One region of the Sphingomonas sp. P4_G3 genome, then DNA from elsewhere that is predicted to be linked to it. Evidence: riboswitches for the same ligand, from Rfam matches in the RefSeq annotation. Region 1 holds a riboswitch; the other holds the start of a gene.
What was found. A riboswitch is a leader RNA that binds a small molecule or an ion and turns the genes downstream of it on or off. The one in region 1 is predicted to bind cobalamin.

Region 1 (5,484 bases):
AATTGCGCGTCAAGGAATCCGACCGCATCGCCGCGATGGCGGCGGCGCTCGAGGCGTGCGGCGTCAGCGTCGAGGAATTTGACGACGGCCTGGCGATTACCGGCAGCGGCGGCGAGCCGATCCCCGGCGGCGCGACGATCGCGTCGCTGCTCGACCATCGCATTGCGATGGCGATGACGGTGGCTGGGCTGGTCGCACGGCGGCCGATCACGATCGACGACGTCGCCCCGGTCGCGACGAGCTATCCGGTGTTCTTCGACACGCTAGTGTATCTGACGGGCCGGGCATGAGCCGCATGTTCGGCCGCCGCGAGCTGCTCGCCGGTGGCCTCGCGCTCGGTGCCAGCTTCGCCCTCCCCCGCTTGCTGTTCGCGCGCAAGGCGGACGGCTATCCGGCGCCTGATCTCGAGAAAATGGTCCCGGTCGAAGGCGGGCGCGTCTATGTCCGCGTCAACGGCAGACTGAGCGGCGCGAAGCCCCCGATCGTCATGCTGCATGGCGGCCCGGGCGGCGATCATGAGCATTTCATGCCCGCGGTCGCGCTGGCCGACGAGCGCGCGGTGATCCTCTACGACCAACTCGACAGCGGGCAGTCGGACCGGCCCAACGATGCGAAGAATTGGCGGGTAGACCGCTTCGTCGATGAGATCGAGCTGGTCAGGAAAGCGCTCGGCGTCGATCGCTGGCACCTGCTCGGGCATAGCTGGGGCGGCACGCTCGCGCTCGAATATGGTGCGCGGCGGCCGGCGGCGTTGCGTGGGCTGGCGATGGCCAGTCCTTTGGTCTCGACCAAGAGCTGGATCGCCGACGCCAATGCCTTGCGGGCGACCTTGCCGGCGGCGGTGCAGGCGCAGATCGCGAGTTGCGACACCGGGCCCAGCCGGGGTTGCGATGATGGCGTCAACGCCTTTTACCGCGCGTTCAACGGCCGCGAGCCGGCCAAGCCCGCGGCGATCGCTTATGCCGGCGCGCATCCCAATGGCTTCAATCCCAAGCTCTACAATGCGATGTGGGGGCCGAGCGAATTCGCCTGCACCGGCAGCCTCAAGGATTATGACGGCGAGCCGTTGCTGGCCAGGCTCGATGGGCGGCGCACGATCTTCCTGGGCGGGCAATATGATGAAGCGCGCCCGACCACTTTGGCGGGGTTTGCCGCGCGCGTGCCGGGCGCCGAATATGGCACCATCCCCGGATCGGCGCATGGTATCTTCGCTGATCGGACGCTGGAAACGGTCGCATTGATCCGCGGCTGGCTGGCGCGACAGGACGCTAAGTCCTAGAGGGTCGCGATGGAGTTTAGCGTATGATCATCGCCGTGGACGGTCCCGCCGCCAGCGGCAAGGGCACCGTCGCCCGCGCCCTGGCAAAACATTATCGCCTGCCGCACCTCGATACCGGCCTGCTGTACCGCGCGGTCGCCGAGAATGTGCATCGCCTCGACCTCGATCCGACCAAGGAGGCCGATGCCGTTGCGGCGAGCAATTTCGACGACAGCCTGCTCGACGACCCCGTGTTGCGCAGCGACGAAGCGGGGCAGCGTGCCTCGATCGTCTCGGCGCACCCGCTGATCCGGGCGGCGTTGCTGCAGCGCCAGCGCAAGTTCGCGCAGCAAGAAGGCGGCGCGGTGCTCGATGGGCGCGACATCGGCACGGTGATCGCACCCGACGCCGACGCCAAATTGTTCGTCAAGGCGACGCCGCAGATCCGCGCGCGGCGGCGGCATGCCGAACTGAGAGAGCGCGGCAGCACGCTCAGCTTCGACAAGGTGCTGGCCGATATCCGCGTGCGCGACCAGCGCGACATGGGCCGCGACGCCGCCCCGCTGGTGATGGCGGCCGACGCCGGCATCCTCGACACCAGTTTCCTGTCGATCGAAGCCGCGGTGAAGCGCGCGATCGAGCTGGTCGAGCGGCAGTTGCGGCTGAAGGCGGCGAACGGGTAGCGTCGGTCTAAATCCTCCCCGTTTACGGGGAGGGGGACCGCTCGCGTAGCGAGTGGTGGAGGGGGTCCTCCTCATCTACATCGCTTGGGGCTCGCCCCCTCCACCAAGCCGCTGCGCGTCTTGGTCCCCCTCCCCGTGAACGGGGAGGATTGAGTTTCGCCCCATCATATAAAGATTTCTTTATATCCCGCTTGACCCGACTCGTTCGGCGCAGGATAAGGCGTGTGTCGAGGTTCTTCGGACGGGTTCGCCCGCGTCGAAGCTAAGACGGGAAGCCGGTGCGGTCCTTCGGGGTCAAGGCCGGCGCTGCCCCCGCAACTGTAAGCGGCGAGCGGCGGTCGATGAGTGTCACTGGGGGCGTCCAATCCCCTGGGAAGGCCGGACCGGCGTGTTGACCCGTGAGCCAGGAGACCTGCCTCCGACGCGATAACGTCCACCGGCGGGGTGTCCGGGCTGGCCGCTTGCATCCCGCGGTCGGCCCCGTGTCGCCCGTGCGTGCTCGTGTCTGGTCTCTGCCTCCGCCTTTCATCGGGGTATGAAGACCATGACCGTCACTGTTGCCACACTCGGATTCCCGCGCATCGGGCCGCGCCGCGAGCTGAAGTTCGCGCTCGAATCCTTCTGGTCGGGCCAATCGTCCGAGGCCGATCTGCTCGAAGCCGCCGCCGGGCTGCGCACCGCCGCCTGGGCGCGGCAGCGGGCGCTTGGCGCCGACTGGCTGCCGTCGAACGATTTCTCGCTCTACGACCATGTCCTCGACACCAGCCTGATGCTGGGCGCGATCCCCGAACGCTATGGCAAGGCGGCGGGCGATTCCGACCTCGCCACCTATTTCGCGATGGCGCGTGGAACGACCGGCGAGGATGCCGGCTGCGGGCATGGGCACGGTAGCCTCACCGCGTGCGAGATGACCAAATGGTTCGACACTAATTACCATTATATGGTCCCCGAGCTGGTCGCCGGGCAGAAGCTCGCGCTGAGCTCGGCCAAGATCGTCGACGACTATCGCGAGGCCAAGGCGCAGGGGTTCGAGACGCGTCCCGTTCTGCTCGGACCGATCACCTGGCTGAGCCTCGCCAAGGGCCGCGGGGTCGATCCGTTCGACTATCTCGACGAGGTGCTGGGGCTCTATTCGGCCGTGCTGACCCAGCTCGGCCAGGCCGGCGCCGAATGGGTGCAGATCGACGAGCCGGTGCTCGTGCTCGACCTGAGCGAACGCCAGCGCAACGCGATCACCCGCGCTTATGCCAAGCTGCCGCGCGCCGGCGTCAAGCTGATGCTCGCGACCTATTTCGGCGGGCTCGAGGACAATATCGACCTCGCGATCCATTTGCCGGTCGCCGGGCTCCACATCGACCTCGTCCGCGCGCCGCAACAGCTCGATGCGGTACTGGCCAAGGCGCCCAAGTCGCTATTGCTCTCGCTCGGCGTGATCGACGGGCGCAACGTCTGGCGCGCCGATCTCGCCGCGTTGCTCGACCGGCTCGAGCCGATCGCCGCGAAGCGCGACATCGTCCTTGCCCCGTCCTGCTCGTTGCTCCACACCCCGGTCGACCTCGCGCTCGAACGCAAGATCGATCCGGAAATCGCGCAATGGCTGGCCTTCGCTGTCCAAAAGGTCGGCGAGCTCGCGACGCTGAAGCGTGCGCTCAATGAAGGCCGTGACAGCGTCGCCGACGATCTGGCGGCATCGAGCGCTGCGGCGGCGGCGCGCAAGACTTCGCCGCGGATCCACAATGAAGCGGTGGCCGAGCGGCTGGCGGCGATCACGCCGGGCGATCGCGCGCGACAATCCCCCTACCCCGTTCGCGGCGCGGCACAGGCGGAGGCGCTCGACCTGCCGGCTTTCCCGACCACCACGATCGGATCGTTCCCGCAGACGGCCGAGGTGCGCCGCGCCCGCGCCGATCACAATCGCGGCACGCTCGACGACACGGCGTACGAACACTTCCTCCGCGAGGAGACCGAGCGCGCGATCCGTTGGCAGGAGGAAGCCGGGCTCGACATGCTCGTCCATGGCGAGTTCGAGCGCAACGACATGGTGCAATATTTCGGCGAGCAATTGTCGGGCTTCGCCTTCACCGTCAGCGGCTGGGTCCAGTCCTATGGCTCGCGTTGCGTGCGGCCGCCGATCCTGTTCGGCGACGTGTCGCGGCCCAAGCCGATGACGGTCGACTGGTGGCGCTATGCCCAGAGCCTGACGGACAGGCCGATGAAGGGCATGCTGACCGGTCCGGTGACGATCCTCAACTGGTCGTTCGTCCGCGACGATCAGCCGCGCGAGGCATCGTGCCGCCAGATCGCACTGGCGATCCGTGACGAGGTTGTCGACCTGGAGAAAGCCGGCGCCAAGGCGATCCAGATCGACGAAGCGGCGCTACGCGAGGGTCTGCCGCTGCGCCGGCGCGACTGGCAGCCTTATCTGGATTGGGCAGTCGATTGCTTCCGGCTGTCCGCCGCCGGGGTCGCCGACGCGACGCAGATCCACACGCACATGTGCTATTCGGAGTTCAACGACATCCTGCCGTCGATCGGTGCGATGGACACCGATGTGATCTCGATCGAGACCGCGCGGTCGCAGATGGAATTGCTCGAAGGCTTTGCGCGCTATCGCTATCCGAGCGCGATCGGGCCGGGCGTCTATGACATCCACGCCCCGCGCGTGCCGACGGTTGAGGAGATGGTCGCGCTGATGCGGCTGGCGCAGGATCACCTCCGTCCCGAGCAATTGTGGGTGAACCCCGATTGCGGCCTGAAGACGCGCAAATGGGAGGAAGTGAAGCCGGCGATCGACGCGATGGTCGCGGCCGCGCGCGAATTGCGCGTCCGCGTGGTGGAACCGGCCTGATGTCGGGTGTCGTCCGCCTCATCGACATGGTGTTCCCGGGCGACACCAACCATCACGGCACATTGTTTGGCGGGGTGGCGCTCGCGCACATGGACAAGGTGGCGTTCCTCGCCGCCTCGCGCCATGGCCGGGCGCCCTTCGTCACCGCCGCCTCAGAACGGATCGACTTCACCGCGCTGGCGCTGAAGGGAGAACTGATCGAGGCCGCAGAATGCTCGATCCCCTTGATCTCGACTATTTTAACGCAACAAAGGATCGTTGAGCGTAACAGGGCCAGCTTCTACACTGCGTGACAGCGGAACAGCTGCGATATCCACAAGCATGATCGGTTGATAGCCAGGCGCAAATAGAACTAATTCGCGTGTCTCTTGATAATCGTCGCACGAAAGTTGGAAAACAAGCCTCCGATAAGGCCAGGTTCTGATGGATGGTGCCTCGATGGATTCTCCGGCCAAGATAATATCATCAGTCGCCGCCCAATCTCGCTCGATTAGCAAGATCTCTTCGATCTCGCCCGCCTGTATCAAGGCGCTTTCGTATATCATTTTGCGTTCGGACAATGGCGTCCAATGCGGCGGCGGCCGCCCCCAACCGGAAGCCATATTCCCATTCTGCATATAGACTCTCACGTTCGCCAATCGCCGGTTCGCGGCAATCGCTAGCCCCGTGCGCACGATTTGAGGGGCGCGCGTCGA
Region 2 (5,484 bases), on a different contig from region 1:
CAGATCGGGTGCCAGCGCTTCGTGCGCGGCGAGCCATTCGGCCCGCTCGATCCGCCAGCCGGTCTCGTTGAGGTCGTGATGGTCGAACTTGCGGGTGAAGGCATGGACGGCGGCATCGCCTTCGTCGCGCACGCTGGCGACGATCGTGCGGACATCGCGCGCAACATCGCTATCCGCCTCGCGCCGCGCGTCGACCAGCGCCTGGAACTGGCGCTCGAAGCCGGGCTCGGACGTGGAGAGTTTGATCATTTTAAGCCCCTCCCCTTCAGGGGAGGGGTTTGGGGTGGGGGAGTCAAAAGGGATGCGCTCTGCGAGGCTTCGCCCCACCCCAACCCCTCCCCTGAAGGGGAGGGGCTAAGAACACGATCATGCCACATCGCGCTTCTCCACCGCGCGCCTAAACGCATCGACCAACGGCACCAGTTCCGGCCGCGTCTTGAACGCCGCACGGTTGACGATCAGCCGGCTGGTGACCTGGGCGATCACCTCGACCTCGACCAGGCCATTCTCCTTGAGCGTCCGGCCCGACGAGACGAGATCGACGATGCGCGGCGCGAGGCCCAAGGTCGGCGCCAGTTCCATCGCGCCGTTGAGCTTGACGCATTCGGCCTGCACGCCGCGCGCCTCGAAATGGCGCTGCGTCACGTGCGGATATTTGGTCGCGACACGAACGTGGCTCCAGCCGCGCGGATCATCGGCCGCCGCCATTTCGGCCGGTTCGGCGACCGACAGGCGGCAATGGCCGATGCCGAGATCGACCGGCGCGTAGAGTTCGGGATAGTCGAACTCCGCGAGCACGTCCGACCCGACGATGCCGATCTGCGCGGCGCCGTGCGCGACGAAGGTGGCGACGTCGAACGCGCGGACGCGGATCAGGTCGATGCCGGGATGGTTGGTCGAAAAGCGCAGCGCGCGGCTATCCTCGTCGGAGAATGCCGCCTCGGGCTCGACGCCGGCGCGCACGAGCAGCGGCACGGCTTCCGACAGGATACGGCCCTTGGGGACGGCAATGACTAGGGGTTGCGCCATGGCGGGGCTTTACTTGTGCACCTGCGAAGGCGCAATGCATCCTGGTGGCTCCGCTTTCAGCGGTTTTGCCGCGCCGGCGCGCTTCCCCGCCCGACCCTCCGAAGGACAGCAATCTATGGAAGGTCGCGCGGGTTAGCGCGCCGGAACTGCGCGAATGAGGAGGCGACATGGCCGACGAGGCGGGCAATCGCGAGGCATTCCGGATCCAGGAATTCTATTGCCGGAACATGGACGCGCCGATCTATGCGCGGCTGTGCGCCGCCATCGCCGATGGATTGGCGCGCGACAGCCGTACCGGCGCCCGCATCCTCGACTGGCCCGGCGAGCCGACTCGCGACGCCTTGCCGCTCAGGTTCATCGGCGGACTGCATGCGCTGGTGCAGGCGAGTGCCGATTCGGGTCTGGCGGCAGTATTCTGCGGCGAGACGACCGATCAGGACGCGATCGCGGCGGCGGTGAATGCCGCGCTCGGCGTGCATGACGATTTCCTGCTGCCCTGGCTCGATGGGCCGCCGCAGACCAACGAACCGGGCCGATCGGGCGCGCTGATCGTCGGGTTGCTCGAGATCGCGCGGCGTTACGGACCCAAAATCGAACTGCTCGAAATCGGATCGAGCGCCGGGCTTAACCTGCTGATCGACCGCTATGCCTTCGATCTTGGCGGCGTGAAGGTCGGCCCCGCCGACGCGCCCGTCACGATCACGCCCGACTGGCGCGGTGAACCGCCGGTGCCGGCGCCGATCGAGATCGTCTCGGTGCGCGGTTGCGACGTCCGTCCGCTCGACGCCACCGATCCCGCGGTCGAGGCGCGGCTGGCCGCTTATGTCTGGGCCGAAACGCCGGCGCGTGCCGAGCGGCTGCGCCAGGCGATCGCGATGCAGCGCGCCAAGCCGGTCGATCTGGTCCAGGCCGATGCCGCCGACTGGATCGAAGCGCGACTTGCCGAACCGCAACCAGCCGGCGTGACGCGCGTGCTGATGCATTCGGTGGTGTGGCAATATTTGCCCGAGGAGAGCGCCAATCGTATTCGCACAGCGATGAATGCGGCGGGAGCGCGCGCCACGACCGAGCGTCCGCTCGCCTGGGTGATGATGGAACCCGACCGCGCCTTCGCCCATCAAGTGATCCGCGTGAAGAGCTGGCCCGGTCATGACCAATGGCAAGTGATCGCGACCGCGCATGCGCATGGCGCGTGGGTCAAGAATGGCGTCGAGGATAAGGACAAGCGCCGCTACGATCTGCCAGAGTCGGCCAAGGTGGAAGCCGGGTAAAGTCTCGAACGGCCGGTACCTCCTGCGGATGGTTGATTTGAACGATCGGGTCGCCGATCTTGGCAGCATGGCCACGCTCCATCGCTACCGCGTTTTCGAGACCGCACACGGCGTCGCCGCAATCGCGTGGAGCGGCGACGCGATCACCGCCTTTCGTCTGCCGGGAGAAACGGCGCGCGAGGCGGAGTGGTCGCTGCTTCGCCGCTTGCCTGACGCTGTCGCGGGCGACCCGCCCCCAGCCATCGCCGCGGTGATCGCCGACGCGGTCCGCTATTTCGCCGGCGAGCCGGTCGATTTCGATGCGGTCGCGATCGATCTCGGCGAGCAGGAGCCGTTCTTCGCGCGGGTCTATGACCGTGTCCGAGCGATCGGCCGCGGCGAAACCATGACCTATGGCGCGGTCGCGCGCGAACTCGGCGCGGGGCCGGAAGCGGCGCGCGCAGTGGGTCAGGCGATGGCGAGGAATCCGATCCCGTTGATCGTGCCCTGCCACCGCGTGCTTGCCGCGGGCAGCCGGGTCCACGGTTTCTCGGCGCCTGGCGGGGCGCTCGCCAAGGTCCGCATGCTCGAGATCGAAGGCGTGGCGACCGAGCCGCCGCCTGCCGCGCAGACCGCGTTCGAATTCTGAAATCAGGCATCGCTTGCGCTTTACCGCGCTGCGGCATAGACGCCGCGCCGTGACGGGTTCCCCGCAAGGGGAAGCAAAAGGGAAGTCCGGTCGAGATGCCGGCGCTGCCCCCGCAACTGTGACCGGAGAGCGGTTGCCCCAATAATGCCACTGGCTGCGAGGTCGGGAAGGCGGGGCGGACGCGATGACCCGGAAGCCAGGAGACCTGCCCGCCACGGTCGATCCTTTGCGCGGACGGGGTGTGCCGGGCGAACGAGGGACATCCCTCGTGTGAGCGACATGAACCGGGCCGTAAGGTCCGGGTGTCGCGTTCAGGCGCCCGGAGTCCGCGGCCCCACCAAAGGGGCATGTCCAATGTTGAAGTTTTCCATCCTCGCGACCTCGGCGTTCGCCGCGATCGCCATCGCGACGCCAGCCTATGCGCAGGAGACGGCGGCGACCGACGATAACAATATCGTCCTCGCCGATCAGACCCGAACCGACATTATCGTGACCGCGACCGGTGTGCCGCAGGCGCCGGAGACGATCGGCCAGGCAGTGACCGTGATCGACCGCCAGACGATCGAGCAGCGCCAGACCGTCGCTTTGTCCGACCTGCTGGCGACCACGCCGGGCGTGACCGTGTCGCGCAACGGCGGGCTCGGCGCCCTGACCGCCGTCCGCATTCGCGGGGCGGAGGACTCGCAGACGCTGACCCTGATTGACGGCGTTCGCGTCAATGACCCCTCGTCGCCCGGCGGCGCGTTCGACTTCGCCAATTTGCTCGCCGGATCGATCGATCGCGTCGAGGTGCTACGTGGTCCGAACTCGGTGCCGTGGGGCAGCCAGGCGATCGGCGGCGTCGTCAACGTCACCACGATGCAGCCCGGCTATGGCCTCCAGGCGCGCGGCAATGTCGAATATGGCAGCTTCGATACGGTCTTCGCCAATGGCGGCGTGTCGGGAAAGAGTGGGATCATCTCGGCCTCGCTCAACGCGGGCTATCTCAAGACCAACGGCTTCTCGGCGGTGTCGTCGGGAAGTGAGCCCGACGGCTATCGCCAGTTCGGCGCGACCGGGCGGATCGAGATCGCCTTGGCCGATAACATCAGGCTCGACCTGCGCGGTTATTACGCGCACAGCAAGGTCGATATCGATGGCTTTGACGGCGTGACCTTCCTGCCCGCCGATGACGGCGAATATGCCAAGACGCAGGAATTGTACGGCTATGCCGGGCTCAATGCCGATTTCCTCGGCGGCCGCTTCAAGAACCGCATCGCCTTCACCATCGCCGATATCAACCGCGACAATTACGACCCGGCCTTCGGTCCCGCGGTCAGCTTCTTCGGCCGCGGCCGTAGCGAGCGTTATCAATATCAGGGCGATTTCCAGGTAGTCGACGGCGTACGGCTGGTCGCTGGCGCGGAGCGCGAGAATACGCGCTATTTCGATGGTGATCTCGCCGCGACACGCGGCGTCACCAGCTTCTATGGTGAAGCCATCCTGTCGCCGATCGATCGCCTGACCATTACTGGCGGCGTGCGCTACGACGACGATTCGGCGTTCGGCGGGCACACGACCTGGGGCGCCAATGCGGTCTATACCTTGCCGACCGAGACGACGTTCCGCGCCAGCTATGCCGAAGGGTTCAAGGCGCCGACCCTCTACCAACTCTACGGACGGTTCGGAACGTCGGTGTTCGGCAACCAGGATCTCAAGCCCGAAACCGCGCAAAGCTATGACATCGGAGTCGAGCAGCGGCTGGTCGGCGGGCGGATCGTCGCCGGCATCACCTGGTTCCACCGCGACACGACCGATCAAATCGATTTCGGTCCGGCCTTCTCCTACGTCAATATCGACCGCGCCCGGACCAAGGGCGTGGAGTTCGCGCTGTCGGTGCGGCCGAGCGATCGCCTGACGCTCAGCGGGTCCTACAGCTTCATCGATTCGATCAACCTCTCGCCCGGGTTCAATTTCGGCAACGAGCTGGCGCGCCGTCCGCGCCAATCGGTCAGCGCGTCGATCGACTGGAAGACTCCGGTCGGTCTCGGGATCGGCGCGACCGTGCTGAGCGTCGGCGACAGCTTCGATGACGCCGGCAATTTCAGCCGACTCGATGGCTATACTGTGGTCGGGCTGCGCGCGGACTTCCCAATCGGCGATAAATTCTCGATCTATGGTCGCGTCGATAATCTGTTCGATGAGAAATATGCCGTGGTGAAATATTACAGCACACCGGGCCGCGCGGCCTATGGCGGCATTCGCTTGAAGTTCAATTGAAGCCTTTGATCGCCTTGATCGCCCTCGGGCTGGCGGGGTGCGCGAGTGCGCAGCCCGCCACGACCGGGGGGATCGTCTCGACCAATCCGTGTTCGGACCAATTGCTGCTGGCGCTGGCGCCGGGCAAGGTCACGGCGATCAGCCATTATTCGCAGGAGCCGGGCGCGACCTCGATCCCGCTCGGCCTCGCGCGGCGCTATCGCGCGACCGCGGGGACCGCCGAGGAAGTGATCGCGCTCAAACCTGACCTGGTGGTCGCGTCGAGCTTTACCTCCAAGACTACACTCGCCGCGTATC

Region 2: another riboswitch for cobalamin. It lies ahead of AC1DQQ_RS00840 (TonB-dependent receptor plug domain-containing protein); the one in region 1 lies ahead of metE (5-methyltetrahydropteroyltriglutamate--homocysteine S-methyltransferase).

What each region holds. Positions count from the first base shown of each region.
Region 1 is NZ_JBFUJZ010000007.1:54,603-60,086, reverse strand. It holds gene aroA (3-phosphoshikimate 1-carboxyvinyltransferase) at 1-290, shown strand, start outside; gene AC1DQQ_RS16720 (proline iminopeptidase-family hydrolase) at 287-1,279, shown strand; gene cmk ((d)CMP kinase) at 1,303-1,941, shown strand; cobalamin riboswitch at 2,156-2,375, shown strand; gene metE (5-methyltetrahydropteroyltriglutamate--homocysteine S-methyltransferase) at 2,486-4,789, shown strand; gene AC1DQQ_RS16705 (acyl-CoA thioesterase) at 4,789-5,082, shown strand; gene AC1DQQ_RS16700 (hypothetical protein) at 5,029-5,484, opposite strand, start outside.
Region 2 is NZ_JBFUJZ010000001.1:175,472-180,955, forward strand. It holds gene hisD (histidinol dehydrogenase) at 1-249, opposite strand, end outside; gene hisG (ATP phosphoribosyltransferase) at 367-1,029, opposite strand; gene AC1DQQ_RS00830 (DUF2332 domain-containing protein) at 1,197-2,300, shown strand; gene AC1DQQ_RS00835 (methylated-DNA--[protein]-cysteine S-methyltransferase) at 2,338-2,928, shown strand; cobalamin riboswitch at 2,966-3,155, shown strand; gene AC1DQQ_RS00840 (TonB-dependent receptor plug domain-containing protein) at 3,283-5,187, shown strand; gene AC1DQQ_RS00845 (ABC transporter substrate-binding protein) at 5,184-5,484, shown strand, end outside.